Regions from separate parts of the Streptomyces sp. NBC_01092 genome, predicted to be linked through region 1. Evidence: riboswitches for the same ligand, from Rfam matches in the RefSeq annotation. Region 1 holds a riboswitch; each other region holds the start of a gene.

Region 1 (5,140 bases):
TGTCCTGACCCGGCCGACCGGCCAAGGGCCCTCACCGCTCACGTGGTGAGGGCCCCAGGGCAGCGAGGAGCACGTCATGACCCGGCAGGAGGAGCGAGCGCGTGACCAGCCGCGTCACCTTCATCTCACCCGCGATGAACGCGAGCCTGCGCCAGGCCCGCTTCGACGACGGCCGGACCCCGCTCGACGACAGCGGCACGGCACAGGCCCGCGCGGCCGCCGGGACCCTGCCCTCGGCCGCCGATGTGTTCACTTCGCCGAGCCTGCGCTGCCGGGAGACGGCCGAGGCGCTCGCTCTGCACGGATCTGCGGCGGGGGAGCTGACGGGGCTGGAGATGAGCCGCTGGCGGGGCCGCACGCTCGACGAGGTGAGCGCCGTCGAGCCGGAGTCGGTGAGCCGCTGGCTCACGGACCCGGGGTGCGCGCCGCACGGGGGCGAGTCGGTACGGGACTTCTGCGACCGGGTCGCCCAGTGGCTGACGGCCGCGCAGGACCTGGACGGCCGTACGCTCGCCGTGGTCGAGCCGGAGGTCGTTCGCGCCGCCGTCGTTCATGCGCTCGGCATGCCCGCGGCGGCCTTCTGGCGTCTTGACGTCGCCCCGCTGACGGCGACGGAGCTCAGTGGACGGACCGGGCGCTGGAACCTGCGGCTGGGGCGGGCCCTTGCCGCGCCGCACACCGGTTAGAGACGAGCGTCCGGGGTTCAGGATGCCGTGTCGCGGTGGCGACGCAGCAATGCCGCGATGGCGCAGCGCAGACAGCCCGTGTCGGTGTCCGTCCGCGTCACCGCATCGCCGGCGCACGCCGTGCCCGCCTGCTCCCGGCAGCGGGCGGGCGGCGCCGCGACCAGCGTCTCCAGGTCCTGCAGCAGCTGCTCGGTGCGCTTGACCTGCTGGCCCAGTACGCGCACCCGGGCGCTCTGGCCGCCGATCTGCCGTCGGCTGGCCATCAGTTGCTCGTACTCCTCCACGGTCAGCGCCACCGCCTCGTGGCCGCCGAGGGTGATGCGGCGCGGCTGTGGGTGTCTGGCCACTCGGCTCCTCCGCTCCTCGCCCGCGTGGTCGTCGGGTAATCGGCCGGTCGTCCGAGCCATGTCCCGTCCCGTCGACTCGGTGTCCGCAGAACGTGAGAGGGCCCCCGGATGGTTCCGCGGGCCCTCTCACGTGATCGCATTCCGGTCAGCTGGGGGCAGCCACCGCCGGGGCCGAAGCCGCGGCGGCCGGTCTGGGATTCAGCAGTCGCTCGGCCAGCTCGCCGAAGAGCAGCCCGAAGCCTGCCCAGAGCGTGGCCTGCATGGCCAGCGCGGAGATCCGGAACCTCCACAGCACGGCGGCCGGGAAGTCCGCGGGAACCTCGTTGACGACCGGCAGGAACGCGTACGCCAGGCCGATCACCACGGCGAACGCGGCCACCGCGGCGACGGTGGCGTACCAGGTGCCCAGCCTCGGGGCGAGGCGCTTGCCGAGGAGGGTCGCGGCCACCGCGAGGAGGACGCTGAGCACCATCATCAGGAAGTACAGGGTGGTCCGTTTGCCGATGGTGTCGGGGTCGCCGACGGCGGGCGGGTTGGCCGGATACTTCAGGAACGGCACGACGTAGACGGCGAGCAGTGCGCACCCGGACAGCAGCAGCGCGGTGGCCCGCGGGCTGAAGCGGCCGACGCGGCCGAGGGCGAAGCAGTAGGCGAGGGCGGCGATGCCGCCGAAGGCGACCCCGTAGATCAGCACACCGGTGGCGAGGCCCGCGGTGGACTGAAGGCTGCGGGAGACGAGTTCGACCTCGTGCTCGTGCCCGGAGGCGTGGGCCTCCTCGAAGCCGATCGCCTTGTCGACGCTCGGCTCACCGAGGAAGTAGGCCACGACGAGGGCGAGTACACCGGCGCCGAGGCCGGCGAGCATGCCCCGTACGAGCAGGTTTCTTACCGTTGCGGAGTTCATGAGTGTGCGGCGTCCCTCTGGTCAGTGGCAGGGGAAGCCGAGGAGGTGGCGGGCGTCGTGCACCCACTCGTGGACGTCCTCGCCGGAGACGACGGAGGTGGCGCCCTGTTCGGCGCCGACGAAGTACAGCAGGACCAGCATCAGGATGCCGAAGAAGACCGCCCAGGGGACGATCGCGCCGATCGGCAGTTTGGCGGGGAGAGCGGGGGTGGTGGCGGTCGGCTGAGCGACATGCTGCGCCATGGCAGGGCCTCCTTAAGGGAGTTCGCGTCCCATCTCGGTGGTGCACATGACGACGGCCACGGGTCTGACTCGCCACCCTTCCCAAGGGGCGGCATACAGTGGCGCGACCGTGCCGGATTCCCACCGGCTTCCGCTTCGCCGTCGTCGATATCGCACCGACCGTACTGCTCGACCAGGACATGACCAATGGCAGGCGGGCCTGCGGGACCCTCCTCTGACCGAACCTTTACCTGCGACGAAAGCCGCGGAACGCCCTTTCCCCGACCGCCTCATTCGATGCGGAGACCCAGGTCACAATGTGGGAGAGGGCAAGGTCACAGCCGTGCCCTCTGCTGCTCCTTTGATGATCTGACCTAGCATCCGAGCATGACGGTCCTGCCTGACGACGGGCTCTCGCTGGCCGCCGAGTTCCCTGACGCAACCCATGAGCAGTGGCAACACCTGGTGGAAGGTGTGCTGCGCAAGGCGGGCAAGGACGTCTCGGGCCCGGCCGCGGAAGAAGCCCTGTCCACTGCCCTGGAGGACGGGTTGCGCACCCGCCCTCTGTACACCGCGCGCGATGCCGCACCCGACACAGGTTTGCCCGGGTTCGCCCCCTTCGTCCGTGGCGGCCGTGCCGAGGGCAACACGGCCGGCGGCTGGGATGTGCGCCAGCGCCACACGGCGCTCAAGGACAGCGTGGTGCTCGCGGACCTGGAGAACGGCGTCACCTCACTGTGGCTGGTCCTCGGCGAGGGCGGCATCCCGGTTTCGGAACTCGGCCGCGCCCTGGAAGGCGTCTACCTCGACCTGGCCCCTGTCGTCCTCGACGCGGGCACCGAGGTGGAGCCCGCCGCGCGTGAGCTGCTGCGGCTGTACGAGGAGCGGGGCGTCGCCAAGGAGGCGGCGCGCGGCAACCTCGGCGCGGACCCGCTCGGCCATGAGGCCCGTACCGGACAGTCCTCGGAGTTCGCCGCCGTCGCCTCGCTGGCCCGGCTGTGCGCCGAGGAGTACCCGGGGCTGCGGGCGCTGACCGTGGACGCGCTGCCGTACCACGAGGCCGGTGGCTCGGCCGCGCAGGAACTGGGCTGCTCGCTGGCGACCGGTGTCGCCTATCTGCGGGAGCTGACCGAGGCCGGTCTGACGGTCGAACAGGCCGGTGCGCAGCTGGAGTTCCGGTACGCGGCCACCGCCGACCAGTTCCTGACCATCGCCAAGCTGCGGGCCGCGCGCCGGCTGTGGGCGCGGGTGAGCGAGGTGTGCGGGGCGCCGAGCGCGCAGGTGCAGCACGCCGTCACCTCGCCGGTGATGATGTCGCGCCGCGACCCCTGGGTGAACATGCTGCGCACGACGGTGGCCACGCTGGCCGCCGGCGTCGGCGGCGCCGACTCCGTGACCGTGCTGCCCTTCGACCATGCGCTCGGCCTGCCGGACGCTTTCGCGCGGCGCATCGCCCGCAACACCTCGACCATCCTCATCGAGGAGTCGCACCTGGCCCGGGTGATCGACCCGGCCGGCGGCTCCTGGTACGTGGAGCGGCTCACGGACGAACTCGCCGAGGCGGGCTGGGAGTTCTTCCAGCGCATCGAGGGTGCGGGCGGCCAGGCCGAGGCCCTGCGCTCCGGACGGCTCGGCCAGGACCTGGCCGAGACCTGGGCGGCGCGCACCGGCAAGCTCGTCAAGCGGCGCGAACCGATCACCGGCGTCAGCGAGTTCCCGAACCTCGCCGAGCAGCCGGTGGAGCGCGAGCCCGCTCCCGAGGTCCGGTCCGGCGGCCTCCCGCGCGTCCGCCGTGACGAGGCGTACGAGGCGCTGCGTGCCCGTTCCGACGCCCACCTCGCCGCCACCGGGTCCCGGCCGCGGATCTACCTGGCCGCACTCGGCCCGGCCGCCGCCCACACCGCGCGGCTCACCTTCGCGTCGAACCTGTTCCAGGCGGGCGGCATCGAGCCCGTCACCGAGGGCACCTTCGCCGAGAGCGGCGCCACCGAGGCGTGCCTGTGCTCCAGCGACGCGGTGTACGAGGAGCAGGCCCAGACCGTGGCCGCCGAGTTCAGGTCGGCGGGCGCCACGCACGTGTTCCTCGCGGGCCGCCCCGGGCAGTACACCGATGTCGACAGTTACGTCTTCGCGGGCTGTGACGCCGTCGCCGTGCTGTCCGCCACCCTCGACCGCATGGGAGTGTCCTGATGGGAATCCCCGACTTCTCCGGGATCGAGCTGGGGACCCCGACCGCCGCCGCCGGCGCCGACGAGTGGCGTACGGCCGTCAAGCAGGCCACGGGCGGGGACGAGCCACTGTGGGAGACCCCCGAGGGCATCGCGGTCAAGCCGCTGTACACCGGCCGTGACCTGGAGGGCCTGGACTTCCTGGGCACCTACCCGGGCATGGCGCCGTATCTGCGCGGCCCGTACCCGACGATGTACGTCAACCAGCCCTGGACGATCCGCCAGTACGCGGGCTTCTCCACCGCCGAGGAGTCCAACGCGTTCTACCGGCGCAACCTGGCGGCCGGCCAGAAGGGCCTGTCGGTCGCCTTCGACCTGCCCACGCACCGGGGTTACGACAGCGACCACCCGCGCGTGACGGGCGACGTCGGCATGGCGGGCGTCGCCATCGACTCGATCTACGACATGCGGCAGCTCTTCGACGGCATTCCGCTGGACAAGATGACCGTGTCGATGACGATGAACGGCGCCGTGCTGCCGGTGCTGGCGCTGTACATCGTGGCGGCGGAGGAACAGGGCGTACCGCCCGAGAAGTTGGCCGGGACCATCCAGAACGACATCCTCAAGGAGTTCATGGTCCGCAACACCTACATCTATCCGCCGAAGCCGTCGATGCGGATCATCTCCGACATCTTCGCCTTCACCTCGCAGCGGATGCCCCGCTACAACTCGATCTCCATCTCCGGCTACCACATCCAGGAGGCCGGTGCGACGGCCGATCTGGAGCTGGCGTACACGCTCGCGGACGGGGTC
Region 2 (5,140 bases), 6.2 Mb from region 1:
GCGGTGAAGACGAGCGCGAGCTTCTTGTCCTCGTTCGGCTTGTGCTTCAACCGCGCGTGCCGTACGGCGATCCCGGCGACGCGCCCGGCCCGCTCCGGGTCGGCCACGTACACGGGTACGTCGTCCGGGCCCTGCTCCTTGAAGGAGAACGGGACGGTGATGAGCCGCCCGTCGAACTCCGGGATGGCGACCTGCATCGCCGCGTCCATGGGGGAGAGCGCGGCGTCGGAGTCGTCCCAGGCCGCGCGGGACGACGTCAGGCAGAGCCCTTGCAGCACCGGCACGTTGAGGTCCGCGAGCGCCCCGATGTCCCACGCCTCCTCGTCGCCGCCCGCCGAGGCCTGCGAGGCGTGCGTGCCGCCCGCGGCGAGGACGGTGGCGATGAGGGCGTCGGCCTTGCCGAGGATCTCGTACAGCTCCGGGTCCGCGCCGCGCAGCGAACCGCAGTACACGGGAAGGGCGTTGGAGCCGTGCGCCTCGATCGCGTCGCACAGGGTGTCCACGAACGCGGTGTTGCCGCTGAGCTCATGGGCCCGGTAGAAGAGCACGCCGACGGTCGGGCGGCCCTCCTGGAGCGTACGGTCGCCGTGGACGCCGTACTCCGGCATCTTCTGCGGCTCGACGAACCCCTCGCCCGTCAGCAGCACGGTGTCGGAGAGGAACCGGGCCAGCTCGGTGAGGTTGGCGGGGCCGCCCTCGACCAGGTACTTCAGCGCCTCCGCCACGACACCGGCCGGCACGGACGACTCGGCCATCAGCTCCGCGTCCGGCACGGCCTCGCCGCCCAGCAGGACGGTGGGGATGCCGGAAGCCTTGAGCTTGGCCAGCCCGTCCTCCCAGGCCCGCTTGCCGCCGAGCAGTCGTACGACGGCGAGGTCCGCGCCGTCGAGGAGCGCGGGCAGCTCGGCCTCGACGTCCACGCGGGTCGGGTTGCCGATCCGGTAGTCGGCACCGGAGGCGGCCCTGGCCGCCAGCAGATCCGTGTCGGCGGTCGACAACAACAACACTGTGCTCATGCGGGCGCTCCCGGTGGAATGAAAGGCAGTCCTTGCGGCGCGCCCGACTCGATGAGCCGCCAGAGCGCGTCCGTGTCCGCGTGCTGTTCGATCAGGTCGCCGAGCCGGTCGAGCTGCTCCTCGCGCAGCGCGGCGAACGACGTGTCCGGCGCCGGCACGAAGCGGCGGCCCGCGGCGGCGGCCACCTCGCGCAGGAAGGCCCGCCGGAAGCCGTCCGACTCCAGCGAGCCGTGCCAGTGCGTGCCCCAGGTCTGGCCGACCCGGCAGCCGTCGAGGAATGGCCGGCCTCCGCTTATTTCGGCGACCCCGTGATGGATCTCGTACCCCTCGACGGGCTCCCCGAGGGCTTCGCCCACCGGCCGCGTGAGGGTCTTCTCGCGGGCGAACCGGACGCGGACGGGCAGGATGCCGAGCCCTTCGACGTGCCCGCGCCGGCTCTCGATGTCGTCCTCGATGTGCTCGCCGAGGACCTGGAAGCCGCCGCAGATCCCGAGGATCGGGCGCTGCTCGGCGGCCCTGCGGGCGAGAGCATCGGCGAGCCCGCGCTCCCGCAGCCACTCCAGCGCGCGGACCGTCCCCCGGGTCCCCGGAATGACGACGAGGTCGGCGTCGGCCAGCTCCTCCGCCCGGTCCACGAACCGCACGACGACGCCGGGTTCGGCGGCGAGGGCGTCGACGTCCGTGAAGTTGGACATGAGCGGGACGGCACAGACGGCGACGCGCAGCACGTCCTCCCCGAGGGGCGGGGCGACGTTCGACTCCCGGACCGTCCCGCGCAGGGCTGTGTTTGATTTGAAAGAGGGCCGCAGCCCGTCCTCCTCGTCGATGCCGAGGCCGTGCTGGAAGGGGAGGACGCCGTAGGTGTGGCGTCCGGTGAGTTCGTGCAGCATGTCGAGCCCCGGCTCCAACAGGCTGACGTCCCCCCGGAACTTGTTCACCAGAAACCCGGCGACGAGCGCCTGATCCTCGGGCGAGAGGAGGGCGACGGTCCCGAAGAAGGAGGCGAACACGCCACCGCGGTCGATGTCACCCACCACCAGCACGGGCAGCCCGGCATTGCGGGCGATCCCCATGTTGACGATGTCGGTCCGCCGCAGATTGATCTCGGCCGGAGAGCCGGCTCCCTCACAGATCACCGCGTCATACGTGCCCCGCAATTCGGCGAGACAGTCGAGCACGGTCCCGAGCAGCTTCTGCTGCCGCCCGCCGTGATACCCGCGTGCGCTGAGCTCACCGACGGGCTTCCCCAGCAGCACGACCTGACTGCTCTGCTCGCCGCCGGGCTTGAGCAGCACGGGATTCATGAGCGCGGTCGGCTCGACACGACAGGCCTGCGCCTGCATGGCCTGCGCCCGCCCGATCTCGGCACCTTCCCTCGTCACGAACGAATTGAGGGACATGTTCTGCGCCTTGAACGGCGCGACCTTGACCCCCTGCCGCACCAGCCACCGGCAGATTCCCGCGGTGACGACGCTCTTGCCGGCGTCGGAGGTGGTGCCGGCGACGAGGAGACCACCGCCCGTCATGAGGGACGTCCCTTCGCGATGAGGCGCGCGGCGACACAGACGCCGAGCGCCAGCAAGCTGACACGCTTCGACAGCCGTACGGCCCGTTCCACGTCGTGGGTGCCGACGGCCCGCCCGTCCGTGTTGAGCACGGGCCGGTGCTCGACCCTGCCGCCGTACGACAGCGTCCCGCCGAGCCGCACCCCGAGGGCGCCCGCGAACGACGCCTCGACGGGCCCGGCGTTGGGGCTCGGGTGCTTGGCGGCGTCGGCGCGCCAGGCCCGTACCGCTCCCCGGGGATCGCTCCCGGCGACGGCGGCGAGTACGGCGGTCAGCCGCGCCCCCGGCCAGCCGGCCAGGTCGTCGAGCCGGGCCGAAGCCCATCCGTAGCGCCGGTACTTGGGTGACTTGTGCCCGACCATGGCGTCGAGCGTGTTCACGGCCCGGAACCCGAGCAGCCCCGGCACCCCGCCGACGGCCCCCCACACAAGGGCCCCCACGACGGCATCGGAGGTGTTCTCGGCAACGGACTCGACCACGGCCCGCGCGATCCCGTCCGCGTCCAGCGCCTGCGGATCCCGCCCGCACAGATGCGGCAGCCGGGCACGGGCGCCCTCGATGTCCCCCGCCTCCAGCGCTCGCCCGATGACGCGGGCCTCCCGGGCCAGCGAAGTCCCCCCGACGACCGCCCAGGTGGCGGCGCCGGTCAGCGCGACGGAGGCGACGGGAGAGGGACGTACCGCACGAGCGGCGAGCGCTCCTGCCGCCACGGCGCCACCGGTGCACACGGCGGTGTGCACCGCACCCCACGCGCGGTCGTCGCGCCACAACACCCGTTCCACGGCGCCGGCAGCCCGTCCGAACGCGGCGACCGGATGCCCCCGACGAGGGTCGCCGAGCAGCAGATCACCGAGAAGTCCGGCGGCGGCGCCGTACGCGAAAACGCGATCGGCTCGCATCGGGGTCAGCCGATCGCTGGGTCAGACGAGGGTCTGCTACTGCATGTCGATCGGCAGGCGAGCATGGCGTTATGTCCTCACTCAGGGTGTCCGCGCCCTGGTACGACGAGACCGGCGGCGAGAGTTCCTGGCTCCCGGGGCTTTCTACCCCGGTGACAGTGGCGGGACCGCGCCGGATTCACACCGGCTTCCTCTTCTGCCGCCGTACTTGGCCCCGGCAGTCCACCACGGGGTTGGAAGGGGCGTCAACTTGCCGTTGACCTGCGAGGGAAGAGTGTGCGAAGGCCCACACAGCACTGAGGTGCGGGACGGTGATCCGTCCCGCACCTCGGGTGTTTCAGGTGGTGTGCGCGCTGCGTCAGGCCACGATCAGATAGATCCCGTAGGCCACCGCCGCCGTGCACGCCGCGAAGCACGCGTACGCGCCCGTGACCGCGAGTGCGGCCGAGTCGCCCTGGGCCGCGGCCCGTTCGCGGCGGGACAGGCCCGCGATGCCGAGGGTGAACAGGCCCACCAGGGCCACCGTGATCACGAGGCTGACGCCGAAGACGGAGCCGAGAGCCGCCCAGTCGATCTTCATGCTTCTTCTTTCTTGGGAGCCGGTAACGGGGCGGGGGTCAGACCGTGGCCTGCGAGGGCGCGGGCTCGGAGGACGGGGCCGGGATCGTGGCCGTGAGGTCCTCGGTGGCCGTGCCTGCCGGGGGCGGGGTCACGGCGGCGATGGCGGTGGTGACGACGCCTGCCGGCTCGTCGGACTCGTTGACGTTCGTGTGGTCGACGACCTCGCGGCGGGAGAGCTTCCAGATCGCGGCGCTGGAGGCGATCAGGAAGACGGCGACCACGGCCGTGCCCCAGGCGCCGAAGCCCGTCACGTACTCCGCGAGCGCGCCCACCAGGGCTGCGGCCGGGAGGGTCAGGCCCCAGGCGACGAACATCCGGGTGGCCGTCGACCAGCGGACGACGCCGCCCTTGCGGCCGAGGCCGGCGCCCATCACCGAGCCGGAGACGGAGTGCGTGGTGGAGAGGGAGAAGCCGAGGTGGGAGGAGGCCAGGATGACGGTGGCCGCGCTGGTCTGGGCGGCGAAGCCCTGCTGCGGCTGAAGGTCGGTCAGGCCCTTGCCCATGGTGCGGATGATGCGCCAGCCGCCGAGGTAGGTGCCGAGCGCGATGGCCAGGCCCGCGGAGAGGATGACCCACATGGGCGGGTCGGAGTCGGGGGCGACGGCGCCGCCGGCGACCAGGGCGAGGGTGATGATGCCCATCGTCTTCTGCGCGTCGTTGGTGCCGTGGGCGAGCGAGACCAGGCCGGCGGAGGCGATCTGGCCGGTGCGGTAGCCCTTGGCGGCGGCTTTGCCGTCGGCCTTCTTGCCGAGGGTGTACATCAGGCGGGTGGCGAGCAGCGCGGCGATGCCCGCGACCAGCGGCGCGGCGATCGCCGGGATCAGCACCTTGGTGACGAGCACGTCGCCGTGGACCGCGCCGACGCCGGCCGAGGCGATGGTGGCGCCGATCAGACCGCCCATCAGGGCGTGCGAGGAGCTGGAGGGCAGGCCCACCAGCCAGGTCAGCAGGTTCCAGAGGATCGCGCCGACCAACGCGGCGAATATGACCTCGGGGCGTATGCCGGTCTCGTCGACGAGACCTTTGGAGATCGTGTTGG
Region 3 (5,140 bases), 5.4 Mb from region 1:
CATGGGCTTCCAGATCGCCAACATCCTTCGTGCCCAGGGCAGATACCAAGAGGCCCTGGAGCTGGACACGGACGTACTGCACCGCCAGGAAGCGGCCCTGGACAGCCCGCACGACCTTCACATCCTCATGACGTCCGGCGGTGTGGCTGCCGACCTGCGCGGTCTGGGCCGCTACAGCGAGGCACTGGACCGCGACCGGCTCAACCACGAGCAGTTCCTGGAGTTGTTCGGCGAAGACCATCCGCGCAGCCTCATGGCGGCCAACAATTACGCGGTGTGTCTACGAGTGTTGGGGCAGTACACGGATGCTCTGCGGCTGGACCGCAAGACAATGGAGACTCGAAACAAGATCCTCGGCCCGGAGCATGCCTACACCCGGGCATCAACCATCAGTTACGCCCGCGATCTGCTCGACTGCGGCGACTACGCCGGATCCGAGCTTCCGTTGCGGCGCACCTACGACCAATGCCTCTCCCATCAGCAGTTCGGCGCGTCCGCTCCCACCACCATCAACGCAGGCAAAGCGCTGTCGGGTGCCCTGCACCAGATGGGCCGGGCTCAGGAGGCGGAGGTCCTGACACGCACAGTGCTGTCCAACCTGCCCTCCGAGGAAGGGTCGGCCTCGCCCAACAGGTTGCTGCTCCACCTGGGCCTGGCCGGGATCCTGGGCGCGCAGGGTCGTACCGAAGAGGCCCTTGAGCTGGCCCGCCGGGTCCTGGACGACTGCCGTCGGTTCTTCCAAGACCAACACCCCTACACAGCAGCCTGCTACGCGAACCTGGCCGTGCTGCTCTACACGGCCAACGAGGCGGCTTCCTCCCTGGCACACGCCGAGCAAGCCGCAAGGGTCTTCGCGGCGATCTTCGACGACGACCACCCGTTCACCCTGATGTGCCGGGTGAACCTGGCCAATGCCCAGGCCGCACTGGGGCAGCGCGGACGGGCCCGCGCTACCTACGAGGAGGTACTGGACCGGCTTCGCGATGTCCTCAACGACGACCAGCACCCCGCCCCACTGGTCTGCGCGGCCAACCTCGCGGTGGTATTGAACGAGTTGGGAGAGAGCGAGGCGGCCGAACGGCTGCGCGAGGAGGTGCTGGGCGCGATCACTGCGCGGCTCGGGGCCGATCATCCCCGCGCTCTGGCCCTGCGCGAGTGGAGTCGGTCGGGCTGGGAGTTCGACCCGCACCCGATCTGATCTGCGATGTGCTCGCCGACGTCGGCGAGCACATCGCAGCGAACCACTTTCGCGGACACGGAGGGGCTGCCGAAACCCGCTACACGGCGGCCCCGAACCGCTCGCGAGCACGGTCACGCAGCCAAGCGAGTATTTCCGGTACGGCCGGCAGCGCGGCGAAGTGAGCCGCCCCCGGCTTCAGCACGGCAGTCGCTGAGGGAATGCGTTCGGCTAGCCATCGGAAGTGACCGACGGGCGAGAAGGTGTCGTGCTCACCGTGCCACAGCAGCAGCGGGACTTCGACGATCTTGCCTGGCTCGAAGCCCCAGTCCCGCCGGAAGGACAGCACGTCATCGAGCCACCCGAACGAGGAACGCACCACACTGGTCTCGTAGTTGGCGAGGAGCAGGCCTCGGATCCCACCGTGTCCCACCACAGCCTTGTCTGCCGTGGGCATCTCCGGAGTCAGTAGCCCCAGTAGTGATTCCGGCTTGTCACGAATGGCATCTGCATTGCTGGCAAGGTTGGCCTTGAGCCTTTCCAGGCACTCCTCGGAACCATCGCGGAGAGCCGCCCTGGCGGCCTTGTAGGCGATGACGTTGGACGGGGCCATCCCCTCGAACCAGTCGAGCCCATCTGCATCGGGAGGAGCGATGCTGACCAGCACGGCAGCACTGGCGACCCTGTCCGGAAGCAGCGCCGCACACGCCAACGCGTGCGGTCCGCCGCCGGAACGGCCGAGCACGGAAAACGGCCCGAGATTCAGCTGGTCGGCGATGGCCTCCACGTCCGCGGCGGCGTGACACACAGCGCGGCCTTTTAACCGCTGCGACTCCCCGTACCCCGGCCGGTCATAGGAGATGAGCCGGATGCCCAGCTTGTAGAGAACGCTGGTCCGTGGACGCGGCCCGACCCTGCTGCCCGGAGTGCCATGCAGCAAGAACACCGGGTGGCCCTTCGGGTCCCCCGACGTCTCGAAGAAGAGCAGCCTCTTGCCGTCGCCGCTCTTGACACTTCCCAACACCAGGTGTGCCTCCCGTCGCCAGCGCCGCGGCCGCCCGGAGCAGGACCCAGAGAATCAGCATCCCGCCCGTCAGAGCGCCAGTCGACACACAAACCAGCCGTCATTCGCGACGGACCAAGGGTTTTTCGAAAGACGCAATGTCATGGGGTGACGGTTGCGCGTCCCGAAGGGCCGCTCGCACCGACCAAACGGTAGAGGATTCCCACCCTCCGGCAGGTCATTCCAGCCACACCGATAGCCATTCGGCGCAAAATACATGTTTGGTTTGACACTTCAGTGATCACACCGCCGCACGGCGGCGATCATGCAGACCGAGGGCAGTACCCACATGATGGGGTCCCCCGACACGGCTCGCATCCTGACGTCGGCCGATACCGATCCGTCCGCAAGGAAGGGCCGACATCCCGGCCGGGATCATGCACACGCCCATCACGAAGCTCGGCAACCCCCTGCAACATCCATGGGCGAAATCCAGCCGAACCGGCCACCCTCGACCTCGCTCACCACCGGCCCGCCTCCGCCGCCCACCGCCCCCTCTCGGCCCCCGCCTACCCCCGGGTAGAGTGTCGCCGTCGTCATCACACCCGTACGTGGGAAAGCCGGTGCAAATCCGGCGCTGACCCGCAACCGTGAACCGGTCGTCGTCGAAGGCCGGTGAGCCGGATCGCCGCGTACGGGAAGTGACCGGCTCACGTGCCCCGGCAGTCCGCCGGAGTGCGGCACCGTCGAGGTATACGGAGCCGAGCCGCCGGGGGTCTCCCCTGTGCTGCCCGGTCCCCCTAGGGAAGGGCACCCGCCGATCATGAACGTCCGTCACAGCGCCGCGGTCCTGGCCGCCGCCGTCGTGATCGGCGCGGCCGCGCCGGCCATAGCCGCCGACTCCTCCCCCTCCGCCTCGCCGAAGCCGGCGTACCCCGCCGAGCTGTACGGCACCACCGACCCCACCTACGACGGTGTCTGGCGGCAGTCCCTCGCGATGCTCGCTCAGGACACCGTCGGGGTGAAGCCGGCCCCGAAGGCCGTGGACTGGCTGCTTGGGCAGCAGTGCGCGAACGGGGCCTTCGCGCCCTACCGTGCCGACGCCTCCGCCGACTGCGATGCCAAGACCCTCGTCGACACCAACAACACGGCCGCCGCCGTCCAGGCGCTCGTCGCCCTCGGCGGGCACGACGCCGCCACCTCCAAGGCCGTGACCTGGCTGAAGTCCGTCCAGAACAAGGACGGCGGCTGGGGGTACATGCCGGGCGGGGCCAGCGACACCAACTCCACGTCCGTGGTGATCGGTGGACTCGCCGCCGCCGGTGAGAAGCCTGCGTATGTCCGCAAGGACGGGCAGTCGGCGTACGACGCACTCAAGCAGCTCGCCCTGTCGTGCAAGGACGACGACGGCGGCGCCTTCGCCTTCCAGCCCGACAAGAAGGGCAAGCTGCTCGCCAACGCCGACGCCACCGCGGCCGGTGTCCTCGGCTCGCTCGGCAAGGGCCTCGTCGTGAGCCCCGGCAAGGAGACGCCCACTGCGGACTGCACCGACGGCGGCTACCCGTCCTCGCTTCAGGCCGCCGTCAACGGCGCCGCCTACCTCACCGACGCCCTCGCCAAGGACGGCCACCTCACTTCCGCCCTCCCCGGCGCCGAGGACCAGCCCGACTACGGCAACACCGCCGACGCGGTCGTCGCACTGGCCGCCCTCTCCGGTGCCGACGCCGCCGAGAAGCCGCTGCGCTGGCTGGAGCAGAACTCCGCGAAGTGGGCGAAGCAGAGCGGCCCGGCCGCCTACGCCCAGCTGATCCTCGCCGCCCACGCCACCGGCACCGACCCCCGCGACTTCGGCGGCGCCGACCTGGTCAAGCAGCTCAACGCCACCGGCCCCGCACCGCAGGCCGCGGCAAAGGCCACAAACGAGGAGAAGACCAAGGACGACAGTCCCTTCGGTGTCTGGTGGTACGTCGGCATCTTCCTCGTCGTCGGCGTCGGCATCGGCTTCCTGCTGAGCGGCCGCAAGAAGGGCCCCCAGGCGTGATCCGCCGCGTGCTCGCCCCGCTCCTGGCCGCGCTGGTCCTGCTGACCGGCGCGGCCCAGGCCGCTCAGGCGGCCGGCTACCGCTACTGGTCCTTCTGGGAGCGGCAGGGCGACACCTGGATCTACGCCACCCAGGGCCCCTCCCTCGCCCGCCCCTCCGACGGTGACGTCCAGGGCTTCCGGTTCGCGGTGAGCGAGGACTCGAAGGACGCGACGCAGCCCAGGGGCGCGGCCGAGTTCGCGGTGATCTGCGCCAGGACGCCCGCCGAGGACGGCAGGAAGCGGGTCGCCCTGGTCATCGACTTCGGTACGGCGGCCGACGCCCCGTCCGGCGAGACGCCCCCTGCCCGCCGTACGGCCTGTGCCCGGGTGGCTCCCGACGCGACCACGGCCGAGGCCCTCGCGGCCGTCGCCAAGCCCCTGCGCTACGACAGCAACGCCCTGTTGTGCGCGATCACCGGGTATCCGCAGAAGGGCTGCGGCGATCAGGTGTCGGGCGGCGGCGGGGAGACCGGGAAACCGACTGCGGCCGGACGGACCGCCACCGCGGCCGAGGACGACTCGGACGGCGGGCTCTCGCTGGGCCTGGTCGCGGGCGTCGCCGTGGTGGTGGTGCTCGGGGCTGCGGCGGTCTGGCAGGCACGGCGGCGCGGGGATGCCTGAGCGCGCCGCCGGCTCTGACGATGTGCGCCGCCTCGGGACGGGGACGGGAGGTTGGTCGTCCGCGGCGCCATCGTGGCTGGTCGCGCCCGCGCGGCGGAGCCGCACATGTCACGGCCCCGCGCCCCTTCGGGACGCTGCCGCCCCTCCCCTGCACCCCGGCGCCTGGTGGCTCTGGGCCCTCGCCCTCGGTACCGCCGCCACCCGCACCACCAACCCGCTCCTCCTCGCCCTCCTCATCGCGACCTCCGCGTACGTCG

Evidence for each region. Region 1 has a riboswitch for cobalamin ahead of OG254_RS39775 (CbtB-domain containing protein). Riboswitches for the same ligand answer to the same signal wherever they lie in the genome.
Region 2: linked by a shared signal. The riboswitch ahead of OG254_RS11575 (cobalamin biosynthesis protein) and the one ahead of OG254_RS39775 (CbtB-domain containing protein) in region 1 are both predicted to bind cobalamin.
Region 3: linked by a shared signal. The riboswitch ahead of OG254_RS15050 (prenyltransferase/squalene oxidase repeat-containing protein) and the one ahead of OG254_RS39775 (CbtB-domain containing protein) in region 1 are both predicted to bind cobalamin.

The regions. Positions count from the first base shown of each region.
Region 1 covers NZ_CP108659.1:8,796,249-8,801,388, reverse strand. The annotation lists gene metE (5-methyltetrahydropteroyltriglutamate--homocysteine S-methyltransferase) at 1-8, shown strand, start outside; gene OG254_RS39790 (histidine phosphatase family protein) at 102-686, shown strand; gene OG254_RS39785 (hypothetical protein) at 704-1,033, opposite strand; gene OG254_RS39780 (CbtA family protein) at 1,179-1,937, opposite strand; gene OG254_RS39775 (CbtB-domain containing protein) at 1,959-2,180, opposite strand; cobalamin riboswitch at 2,217-2,355, opposite strand; gene OG254_RS39770 (methylmalonyl-CoA mutase family protein) at 2,547-4,349, shown strand; gene scpA (methylmalonyl-CoA mutase) at 4,349-5,140, shown strand, end outside.
Region 2 covers NZ_CP108659.1:2,618,267-2,623,406, reverse strand. The annotation lists gene cobN (cobaltochelatase subunit CobN) at 1-1,016, opposite strand, end outside; gene OG254_RS11580 (cobyric acid synthase) at 1,013-2,542, opposite strand; gene OG254_RS11575 (cobalamin biosynthesis protein) at 2,539-3,480, opposite strand; cobalamin riboswitch at 3,579-3,722, opposite strand; gene OG254_RS11570 (hypothetical protein) at 3,839-4,060, opposite strand; gene OG254_RS11565 (anion permease) at 4,098-5,140, opposite strand, start outside.
Region 3 covers NZ_CP108659.1:3,360,317-3,365,456, forward strand. The annotation lists gene fxsT (FxSxx-COOH system tetratricopeptide repeat protein) at 1-1,198, shown strand, start outside; gene OG254_RS15045 (alpha/beta fold hydrolase) at 1,278-2,201, opposite strand; cobalamin riboswitch at 2,754-2,888, shown strand; gene OG254_RS15050 (prenyltransferase/squalene oxidase repeat-containing protein) at 3,004-4,221, shown strand; gene OG254_RS15055 (SCO2322 family protein) at 4,218-4,883, shown strand; gene OG254_RS15060 (energy-coupling factor transporter transmembrane component T) at 4,876-5,140, shown strand, end outside.